2 regions of the Protofrankia sp. CiP1_Cm_nod3 genome follow, and region 2 is predicted to be linked to the other one. Evidence: riboswitches for the same ligand, from Rfam matches in the RefSeq annotation. Region 2 holds a riboswitch; the other holds the start of a gene.
What was found. Region 2 has a riboswitch for S-adenosylmethionine ahead of thrC (threonine synthase). Riboswitches for the same ligand answer to the same signal wherever they lie in the genome.

Region 1: another riboswitch for S-adenosylmethionine. It lies ahead of AC5LUJ_RS06480 (aminotransferase class V-fold PLP-dependent enzyme); the one in region 2 lies ahead of thrC (threonine synthase).

What each region holds. Positions count from the first base shown of each region.
Region 1 covers NZ_CEVIVD010000020.1:338-7,108, reverse strand. The annotation lists gene AC5LUJ_RS06520 (SixA phosphatase family protein) at 1-3, opposite strand, end outside; gene AC5LUJ_RS06515 (hypothetical protein) at 159-290, opposite strand; gene AC5LUJ_RS06510 (WhiB family transcriptional regulator) at 414-782, opposite strand; gene AC5LUJ_RS06505 (hypothetical protein) at 1,210-1,344, opposite strand; gene AC5LUJ_RS06500 (C40 family peptidase) at 1,428-2,588, opposite strand; gene AC5LUJ_RS06495 (rhodanese-like domain-containing protein) at 2,754-3,140, opposite strand; gene AC5LUJ_RS06490 (cysteine dioxygenase) at 3,161-3,814, opposite strand; gene AC5LUJ_RS06485 (VOC family protein) at 4,747-5,313, shown strand; SAM riboswitch class IV at 5,525-5,637, shown strand; partial or broken gene AC5LUJ_RS06480 (aminotransferase class V-fold PLP-dependent enzyme) at 5,673-6,771, shown strand, end outside.
Region 2 covers NZ_CEVIVD010000136.1:3-3,941, forward strand. The annotation lists partial or broken gene thrC (threonine synthase) at 1-949, opposite strand, end outside; SAM riboswitch class I at 959-1,076, opposite strand; gene AC5LUJ_RS19715 (glucosyl-3-phosphoglycerate synthase) at 1,285-2,079, shown strand; gene AC5LUJ_RS19720 (HAD family hydrolase) at 2,350-3,165, shown strand; partial or broken gene AC5LUJ_RS19725 (trehalose-6-phosphate synthase) at 3,480-3,939, shown strand, end outside.

The DNA.
Region 1 (6,771 bases), on a different contig from region 2:
CACCGCGCGGCCCGTGGGGAGAGACCCGTGGGGAGAGGGAGACCGGCAGACACCCGGACGCCGCGACCGGGCGCGGGACGAGGCGACACGCAGCTCCTCCTCGGACGGCGACGACACGCAGCCTGCCCATCTCGGACCGGGGCGTCAATGGTTCTTTTCTACGCCCGCCGCGGGGCGCCCGCCTCGTCCGGCGGCATCTCGCCCGCATGGGAAGCCTCACGCACCCGGACGAGGGAAGCCTCGTCGGCCGTGCCGCGCCGGCCGGTGCCGCGCCGATCGTTGTCGATCATCGGTGCCCCGGCCATGGCGCCGGGCGAGGCACTCGCTCACATCGACGGCTCGCATCGACGGCGGTGCCTCACCCGAAGTGGTGAAAAATATCCTACGGTGGAGCTAGAAATCAGCCGTAAGGATCAGCTGGTCGCGTATGTGGAAAGCAGCAGGCGGTCGGCAAAGGCAAGGGCGTCGTCCGCGCTGAGCCGGCCGCGGGGAACCACGGAATTGCGTTCGTCCGAGGTAAGCCCGCCCCACACGCCGTGTTCCTCCTGGCGGAATAAGGCGGTCGCGAGACAGGCCCGCCGCACGGAGCAGCTGGCGCATACTTTCCGGGCCCGGGTTTCCGCCGCCGCCCGGGCCTTGGTGTTACGCCCGTCCGGCGGGAAGAACGCGTCGGGATCCCCGTCCCGGCAGGCGGCTTCCTGCCGCCAGTAGGCGGGCCAGCCAGCGCCGTAGGGCTGCGGCGGAAGGTCGCGTCCGGGCAGGACGGGTACGCCGGCGCTCATGAGATTCCGCCGATTCTGCCACTATCGAGGCACAATCCGGTCCGATGGTGGTAGGCGGCAGCGCTACCTGTAGGCAGCAGCCGCGGATGACTCAGCATGATGTCTCCTCGGGACGTCGCTTGCGGCGGGCATGACAATGCGCGGCAACGAGTGGATGTGTTGGAAAGCACACCGACTCCTCTGCTCGCGTGGAACCACAACCTCAGGGAGGGACGGAGCCAGGGTTGTCCGGCATGAATTGCGCACGCCTGGACACCCTCTTCGTCGGAAACGAACCCGTCTCGTCTCGTTAACCGAGGAACGTAGACGGCTCTCGACGGGATAGCAAGGGTTCCGGAACGCCCGCGTCCGCAGTATGTGCGAGACATCCGGTTCCGGCCGCGCTGATCGACGTTCCGTTGTCCAGTCGCAGCGTTGGGTATGCGTACTACCACTCGTAGTAGATGCCCGGTGGTGTCAAACCGGGCATCCTGGCTTCCCGCGCGCCCCCGGGGGGATCGGAGAGCGTGTTCCCGACGATCGCAAGGGTGAGCAGAATCACAACTATGATCGTCGGCGGCACGTGGCGCAGAGTCTACGGTCAGAGCGCCCAAGGTGATGGGATCATGTTTTCCGGCCGGCCGGAAGCTGCAGGTCCTCCGGTCTTCAGACCCGTCCGATGCGATAGTCGCCCGACCAGATGTCCTGGTACTGGACGTTGGTGCCGGGGCGACGCGAAACGATCATCTGCCCGTTCCCGGCGTAGATGGCATCGTGGTAGGCCTCCCCCTCGGCGTCGAGGAAGAAGACCACATCTCCCGGCCGGGCCTCGGCGGAGCCGACCGGCCGCAGCGCGGCGAACTGGTCGTAGGTGGTACGGGGAATCGAGACACCGGCCTGGGCGTACGCGTACTGGACCAGGCCGGAGCAGTCGAAGTCGTCCGGCCCGGCGGCACCGTAACGGTACGGTTTGCCGATCTGCCGCTCGGCGGCCGCGAGTGCCGCCGTCGCGGCCGAGGTGGACGCCCCCACCGGAACCGCTGCCGCCGCCGGAGTCACCACCAGCGTCGCTGTCGACGCCACTGCCGACACCACTGTCGACGTCACTGTCGGGGCTGTTGCCGGCGTGGGTGCCGCTACCGGTGAGGCTGGCGCGCCGAAGAGCGCATCCCAGGTCCGCGGGCCGACCACGGTGTCGATGGCCAGCCCGGCGCCGGCCTGGAAGGCGCGGACGCCGTGTGCGGTCCGCGGGCCGAACCACCCGTCGGCGAAGATCCCGAGCCGGATCTGGAGCCGCACCACCGGGTCACCCTGGCTTCCCCGGCGCAACGACCGGCCGGGGAACCCCCGCCCGCCAGCGGACGACTCCCCTCCGCTTCCAGAAGATTCCCATCCGTTATCAGAGGATCCCCATGCGCCCCCGGAGGATTTCCATACGTCATCAGAGGGATCCTGTCCGCTGCTGGAGGACTCCCCCCTGCCGCCGGCGGACGCCTGTCCGCCGGCGGCTGACGCCTGTCGGCTGCCGGTCGACTTCTGCTTGTCACCGGTATGCCGCTTCCCGCTGGTGGCGGACTTCTGCCCGGTGCCGCCGGTGGACTTCTGCCCGGTGCTGCCGGCGGGCTCCTGCCCGTCCGCCCAGGCCGTCGCCGCGGGCCCCTGCCCCGTCGGGGCGTCCAGGGCCGCGCCGGCCGCGGCGGGCGCGCCGGTGGCCGTCACGGTGGCCGCCCCGGCCGGGTGGGGCGTCAGGGCCACCGCGACAGCGACGGCGACGGCGCAGGAGACCGCGGTGATCGTGGGTGAGACCGTACGGCTCGAGATGGACATGCCATCACCCCTCTGCCGCCGTTCCGGGCAGATGGGGCCCGGCCCCGTCCGCGCGTGTGGCCGACACGGGGATGCGGACGGGCTTCGGCGGTCACCCCCGTTACTCACCGTGATAGTGAGCACCCTTACGCTAAGAGATCGTCCAAGACCTTTCAGTGAAGTTAGTTACTGAAGGTGACGATCTTCGTCGCTATAGGTGATTATCGGGAGGCCGCCGCGCTCCCAGGCGCGGAAGCCTCCGACGACGTCGGTGGCCTGGTGCAGGCCGAGATCCTGCAGGGACGCCGCCGCGAGGCTGGAGGTGTACCCCTCCGAGCAGATGATGATGACCTTGACATCGTCGCCGGTGGCCTGGGGGAGGCGCGCGTCGCTGGTAGGGTCCAGCCGCCATTCCAGGACGTTGCGTTCGATGATCAGCGCACCGGGGATGCCGCCCTCGGCGCCGCGCTGGGCCGCGGGCCGGATGTCGACCAGCAGCGCCCCGCCCGCCACCGCCGCCGCAGCCGTGGGCGGGTCGAGACGTTCCAGGCGGGCGCGTGCCCGGGCAAGCATCGCGTCGATCCGGCTGCCGTTCACGGCCGTCCTCCGCCCACGGCGACAACCCCCGCCACGTCCCCGCCAGCGGCCGTGGCGAGGCTGCCTGCGACAGCGCCGGCGCCGGCGGTGGCGGTGGCGTCGGCCGGCACGGCGTCGAACAGGCCGCCACCGGTCACGTTCGCGAACAGGAAGCCCTCGACCGCCTGCTCGGCGGCGTCCGGCGCGTACCGCATCGGCAGCTCCGGGGGGGAGTAGGCGTGGATGGTCGCGGCCGGGGCGCTCCCCGCGTTCCCCACCTTGTGGATGTGGTCGCGGCCGAATGTGGGCGACGCCTCCCGTTCGTGCCGCCGCCAGCCGCGCGGCCGCCAGTCCGCGTCACAGACGATCTCCGTGACGGGGCCCTGGACGACGGTCAGCGCGCCGAACGCGCCGCCGTGGTCGTGCGCGCGGGTGTACTGGCCCGGGCACCAGCTGATCAGCCACACCTCGACCGACCCGGACAGCACGAGCCGGGTGTACCAGCGGTTGACCGGGTCGTGGCGCAGGATCGCCGACCATATCCCGGTCGCGGCACCGAGAGAGCGGGTCAGCGCGGCCAGCACATGCGGTCCCACCGTTTCGTTCTCGTCCCCCAGCAGGAAATCCGGCACCAGGTCGGTGCCCGCGAGTCGTGGATGGATGAGTGGCATGCTCGGCTCCCTGTCGGCACGGGCGGAAAGCGCTACGGATGGAGAGCTGTACGGGTGGAAAAACGGCTCCTCGCAGTGCACCGGAAACTGTGTTCATCCGATCACCAGGAGTTGTTGCCAGTGGTGGCCCAGTGCAGCCGCGAGCCGTCTGCCAGCCTCGCGGCTTGGGTACCGACAGGGCCCTGACCTGGCTCTTCGGCGACGAGCGCCACGCCGACCGCGCCCGCGGCGAGGCGGCTGGGCCGCAGACCGTCACCGTGTACTCGCCAGTTCTGTAGTCGTCTGATTACATTTTCCAGCGAGCTGTGAAGAGCCGGAAAAACAGCGCGATTACATTTTTTCGCGTCGCCGGCGGCCCCTCGGAGCCGCCGGCGACGCGGGCGGCGGCATGCCCTTCGGCGCTCCCGCCGGCGCTCCTGTCGTCGCTTCCGGGCGGCGTTCCCGGCGCAACCGCCGCCGCCGGGAGAAATCGGCCGGCTGACAGCCGGGTGCGCTCGACGAACCGAAAACGCGCCAGGGCCCGGACGGATGCTCGGGGTGGGCGGGCTCAGACGGTCCGGCGACGCGCCGGTGTGACCGGCTGGCCTGAGATGACGTGAGCGGAACCGGCGCCGTGGCGCCCGTCCACGGTTGTCAGCGCATCCCGCGCGGGCCGCACCCGCCGGTACACGCCGCGCTGGCCACAAGCACCTGGTCGATCACGCGGTCGCTGTGCGGCAGAAAGCGGCGGGATGCCATGCCCGGCACTGTACAACCGATCCGCCGTCACAATCCTCGTTCATTCCTGTACACCCGCTCCGACGCCCCGCCCGGGCCGCCCCGCGCGTTCCCGGCAACATCCTCCCGATCATCCGTCCCGCGCTGTCCCGCCAGCCGTGAGACATCGCAGAACCCGGAACTCCCGACGTCCACCACCCTCCGGATATGGGCTCGTGACCGCCGTCGCGAACGGGCCACCGGGCGGGATGAGACGGTTCGCGGAGATCCGCCCGGAAAGCCGTCCCGCGCCGGGGAAAGCGGTCGGATACCTTCCGCTCATGGAGCAGCGGATCAGCCTGATCACACTGGGTGTCGGGGACGTGGGACGCGCCCGGGCGTTCTACGAGCGGCTGGGCTGGCAGGGCCAGGAGCTCGAGGAGACCGTGTTCTTCCAGGCCGGCGGCACCGTGCTGGTGCTCTGGGGACGCGACAGGCTGGCCCGCGACTGCGGTATCGCCGAGGGAAGCGCCGCCACGGGGAGCACCGCCGGGCGGGCGGACGGGTTCGGCGGTGTCGCGCTCGCGCACAACGTCCGCTCCAGGGCGGAGGTCGACGACGTCATCGCGGCGGCGCAACGGGCGGGGGCCACGGTCACCCGTCCCGCGGCCGAGACGTTCTACGGCGGCTACGCGGGGGTCTTCACCGACCTCGACGGCCACGTCTGGGAGATCGCCCACAATCCCGGTCTCCCGTTCGCCGCAGACGGCTCGATCATCGTCCCGGACCTCGGCGGCCCGTGACCGCTGCCGCCGGGACGGGCCGTCCGGCGGCTCCCGCCCGGCGTGGCCGCGGGCGGGAGCCGCGTCCTGTTCGGCGGGGTCCGGCCGGGTTCCCGGCCGGGGCGCCCAGCTCCTGATCGGTGATGCGGCCGGTGGAGGGGTCCGGGGGCCGTCCGCCGGAGCTGGCGCCACCGCCGGGCACGTGTCCGACATCCCCGGTATGCTCGGCACAGGTCATGAGCGCCAGCGTCAAGCCCCGGCTTGCTGGCCGGCAACCCTCCTCCGCGGTGGGGTGCCCCGGGTGAGGACCAGGCCGTAGCCGCGTGGCTGCGGTAAGCGCGGACCCGCCTTCCGGGTCCGGTGGACCCGTGAGGAGTGCTGTGACCGCCCCTGCCGCCATCCAGACCCCCGTCCGTCCGCGGCCGGGGGAGCCGTCTGCCGTGGCCGTGGACGGCGTCGCCGCCAGCGCCCAGCCGCTGCCGGTGGGGCCGCTGCTGCCGGTCGTCGGCGCGGATCTGCGCGTTCCGCTCGTCCAGGGCGGGCAGGAGCGCTACGCCAACCTCGACTACGCCGCGTCCGCCCCGTGCCTGTCCGCCGTGGCGGCCAGGGTGGAGGAGATCCTGCCGTTCTACGCCAGCGTCCACCGCGGCGCCGGCTACGCCTCCCAGGTGACCACGGCGCTGTACGAGTCGGCGCGCGGGACGGTCGGCGCCTTCGTCGGCGCGCGGCCCACGGACGTCGTGGTGTTCACCCGCAACACCACCGACGCGCTCAACCTGCTCGCCCGCTGCCTGCCCGGGACGGCGGCCGGCGGCCATCCGGACGACAGCCCGGGCCGCGGGGCGGACGCCGGCCGCTCGGACGGCGACGGCCGGGCGGGGGACGCCGGCCCTGGCGACGTGCTGTTCCTCGATGTCGAGCATCACGCGAACCTGCTGCCCTGGCGTGCCGTCCGGCACCGCTGCCTGCCGGCCGCGGGCACCGTCGGCGCGACCCTCGACCGTCTCCGGCGGGCGCTGGCGCACCGGCCGGCCTGCCTCGTCGCCGTGACGGGCGCGTCGAACGTGACCGGCGAGGTCGTCCCCGTCGCCGAGATCGCCAGGATCGCGCACGCCCACGGCGCGCGGATCGTCGTGGACGCCGCGCAGCTGGCGCCGCACCGCCGCGTCGACATGGCCGCCTGGGACGTCGACTACGTCGCGCTGTCCGCCCACAAGCTCTACGCGCCCTACGGCGCCGGGGCGCTGATCGGCCGCGCGGACTGGCTCGACGCCGCGCCGCCGTACCTCGCCGGCGGCGGTGCCGTGGCCGGCGTGACCGGCACCACCGCCACCTGGAAGGCCGCCCCGGAGCGGCACGAGGCGGGCTCCCCCAACTCGCTCGGCGCGGCCGCCCTGGCCGCGGCCTGCCAGGTGCTGGCCGCGCTCGCGCCCGGCGCCCTCGAGCGCCACGAGGCCGCGCTGCGTGACCATCTTGTCG
Region 2 (3,939 bases):
CGATCGACAGCGACTTGGCGATGGTGGACGGCTTCACCGGTGCGACCGTGTCCGCCCCGCGGGCGAAGGCCGCCGCGACCGGGTTGCAGCCCTGCGCCTGCGCGCCGAAGACCCGGTGCGGGGTCGGCTCCACCAGGCCGAGCCGGCCGAGCTCACCGAACGCCTTGTCGATCTTCGTCAGCAGCGACCCGGACGCGATCGGTACCACGACCTGCTCCGGCAGCCGCCAGCCGAGCTGTTCGGCGACCTCGTAGCCGAGTGTCTTGGAGCCCTCGGCGTAGAACGGCCGCACGTTGACGTTGACGAACGCCCATTCGTACTCGCCGGAGAGCTCGCTGCACAGGCGGTTGACGTCGTCGTAGTTGCCCTCGATCGCGACCAGCGTGCCGCCGTAGACGGCGGTCGACACGGTCTTGCCGTCCTCCAGATCATGCGGGATCAGCACAACCGAACGTAGCCCGGCGGACGCGGCGTGCGCTGCCACCGACTGGGCCAGGTTGCCGGTGGACGCGCAGGCGACCGTGGTGTACCCGTGCTCGCGCGCGGCCGACAGCGCCACCGACACGACCCTGTCCTTGAACGAGTGGGTGGGGTTCGCGGTGTCGTCCTTGACCCACAGTGTCCGCATCCCGAGCTCGGCGGCGAGGCGGGGGGCCGGGCGCAGCGGCGTCCAGCCCGCGCCGAGCGACACCCGGCGCGCGGGGTCGTGGCCGGCGGGCAGCAGCCCGACATAGCGCCACAGGCTGGCGGGGCCGGCCTCGATGGACTCCCGGGTGACCCGGCGTAGCACGGAGTCGTCGTAGGCAATCTCCAGCGGGGCGAAGCACTCGATACAGACATGCGTCGGAGAGAGCGGATAGGTGGCGCCGCAGTGGCGACATGACAGGGCAACCGCGGGATTGACGACGTCCGGGCTGATCGTTGCGAGGCGCTCGGGAGCGACTGTCATCTGTGAAACTCCTCATCTTTCCCGAGAGCCGGATGCGTCTCAGGACGGAATTAGCACCTGCCACGCACTGATGCGGGTGGTTGCCGGGGCTTCACTGGGCCGGTCCCTCTGCCCCTCTGGATGAGCCGTATGCGGTTGTCAGTCCGTACTGTAGTCCGTGTGCGGTCTGACGTATACCGTTGGTTCGAGCATAGGACGTACTACGGGCGGGACTTCTCACCAGGGGAACTACTGGCCCGTAAGGCAGGGCCGATCAGCGTGGTGCTGCCCGCGTTGAACGAGGCGGCCACCGTCGGCGCGATCGTCTCGGCGGTCCGCCGCGATCTTATGCCGCGGTGCCTCTCGTCGACGAGATCGTCGTCATCGATCCGGGGTCGGTGGACGCGACCGCCTCCGAGGCGGCCGCCGCGGGCGCGGCGGTGTTCGCCGAGGAGCGCATCCTCACCGGCTACGGGCGGGTCGCCGGCAAGGGCGAGGCCCTGTGGAAGTCCCTGTACGCCACGTCCGGGGACATCGTGGTCTTCGTCGACGCCGATCTGGAGGACTTCGACGCGAGCCTGGTCACCGGGCTGCTCGGGCCGCTGCTGACCGAGTGCGCGGTCTCCTACGTCAAGGCGTCCTACGACCGGCCGCTGGCCGGGGGGCTGCTGCCCGGCGGTGGCGGCCGGGTCACCGAACTCGTCGCGCGCCCCCTGCTCAACCTGCACTGGCCGCAGCTCGCCGGGCTGGTGCAGCCGCTGGCCGGTGAGTTCGCCGGCCGGCGGGCCCTGCTCGAACAGCTGCCGTTCGTCTCCGGCTACGGCATCGAGTTCGCCCAGGTCGTGGACGTGCTCTCGCTGCTGGGAGTGGACGCCCTCGCCCAGGTCGAGGTCGGCCGCAAGGTCCACCGCCACCAGTCCGACGAGGCCCTTGGACGGATGGCCGCGGAGATCATCCACGCGGCGTGGAGCAGGCTGGGTGTCCACGCCGGCTCCCTCGGCGGGACGCTGACCCAGTTCGGGCGCGGTGACAGCGGGCTGGAGCCGCGCACCCATCAGGTGGTGGTGCGGGAGCGGCCACCTATGATCACTGTTCCGGAGTACGCCGCCCGCTACGCCCGGCTGTATCACGGCCCGGTGGAAAGCGGCTGACTGACCGGGCCCCGCCGCGCCGGGCGGGCCGCCACGGGCAGGGCCCGGATCACCCCGGACAGGCGGATCATCCCGGACGGGCGGCCCCACCAGGTGACAGCCCCGGCGCCGTGGCACGGCACGGCCCCACGGAACGCCCGCGCCGCGCCCCCGTCCCACATGTCACGAACACCCCGCCACGAACGCCCACCCGCCATGAGCAGCCTGGACGCCACGAACAGAGTGGACGCCACGAACAGCGCGAACAGCGTGAACAGGAGGACAGCACCGATGAGTGTCCAGGTCGTCTATACCGATCTCGACGGGACCATGGTGGGGCCGCGCGGATGCTTCTTCCGCAGCGAGGACCACTCCGTCACCCTGGACCCGGCGCACGCCCTGATCGACCTGCACCGGGCCGGCATCGCGCTGGTCCTGGTCAGCGGGCGGACCCGGCCTCAGCTCACCGAGGCCGCCTCGATCTTCGGGGCGGACGGCTTCATCGCCGAACTCGGCGCCATCGTCGGCTGGGACCACGGGCGTAGCAGCCAGATCCTGCGCGGAGCCATGCCCGAGACGTTCGACCGGATACCCGAGGAGCTGGTCACGGCGCTGGTCGCCCGGTATCCGGGACGCCTGGAGGCGCATCACTCCTGGATCCGCGGCCGTGAGATCGACATCATGCTGCGGGGCAACATCGACGTGGCCGAGGCCGACGCGTGGCTTGCCGCGGAAGGCTACGCATGGTTGACCATGCGCGACAACGGCATCATCGCGCGGGCCACCATGCCCGATCTGGACGATGTCCCGCACGTCTACCACCTGGTGCCCGACGGGGTCAGCAAGGGAGCCGCGGTGGCCTTCGACCTGGCCCGCCGGGGGCTGCGCCCGGAGCAGGCGATCGCGATCGGGGACTCCGCCAGCGACCTGGTCATGGCCGGCCACGTCGGCCGCATGCACCTGGTCGCGAACGCGCTGCACCATGCGGACCTCGTCGATCTGCTGCCCGGCTACGGCAACGTCGTCGTGGAGGACGGCACCCTCGGTGCCGGGTGGGTGAGCGCGGTGCGCTCGGTCCTGCCCACGCCGCGGCCCGCCGCCGTCTGATCCGCGGGCTGCCGGAACGCGCCAGGACGGTGTGACGTCAGCCGGACGATCCACGGACAGCTCTCGCTCGGTCAGGGTGCCGTCAGGCGCACGGCCTGCTGATCCGCCGGGCCGGAGCGGGCTGGGCCCCGTTCCGCACCACCGTGTCAGGGGTGCCCAGAGCTCCCGTGTCATGGGTGCCAGGGGAGCTGTGGGCAGGGGGCCGGTGACGGCCGCGGTGCGGCCGCTGTCGAGGCACTACCCTTCGCAGGGTGCGTCATGCCCGGTCGGTCGATGAAACGCCGCGTCCCGTGGCCGCTGGAGGGACCGCCCGGGTGCTTGTCGCGTCCAATCGCGGCCCGGTGGCGTTCACGACGGGTGACGACGGGTCGCTCGTCGTGCGCCGTGGCGGCGGTGGGCTGGTCAGCGGCCTGCACGCGGTCGCCAGCGATGACGCCGGGCCGGCCAGTGGGCTCGGCGGGACGGACGAGGCTGACGGGACCGGCTCGGCCGACGGGGCTGACGGGACCGGCCCGGCCGGTGGGCGCGACAGGGCCGGTGGTGGGCTGGTCTGGGTGTGCGCGGCGATCAGCGAGGCGGACCGGCGGGCCACCCGGTCGGCGCCGGACGGCCGTCTGGATCTTGCCGGCCATGACACCGGCGGCACGGCCGTCCACATGCTCGACGTGGACAGGGTCGTCTTCGACCGGGCGTACAACGCGGTCGCCAACCGTACGTTGTGGTTCGTCCTGCACCTGCTCTACGCGTCGGCGTCCCAGCCCTCCTTCGGCGCGG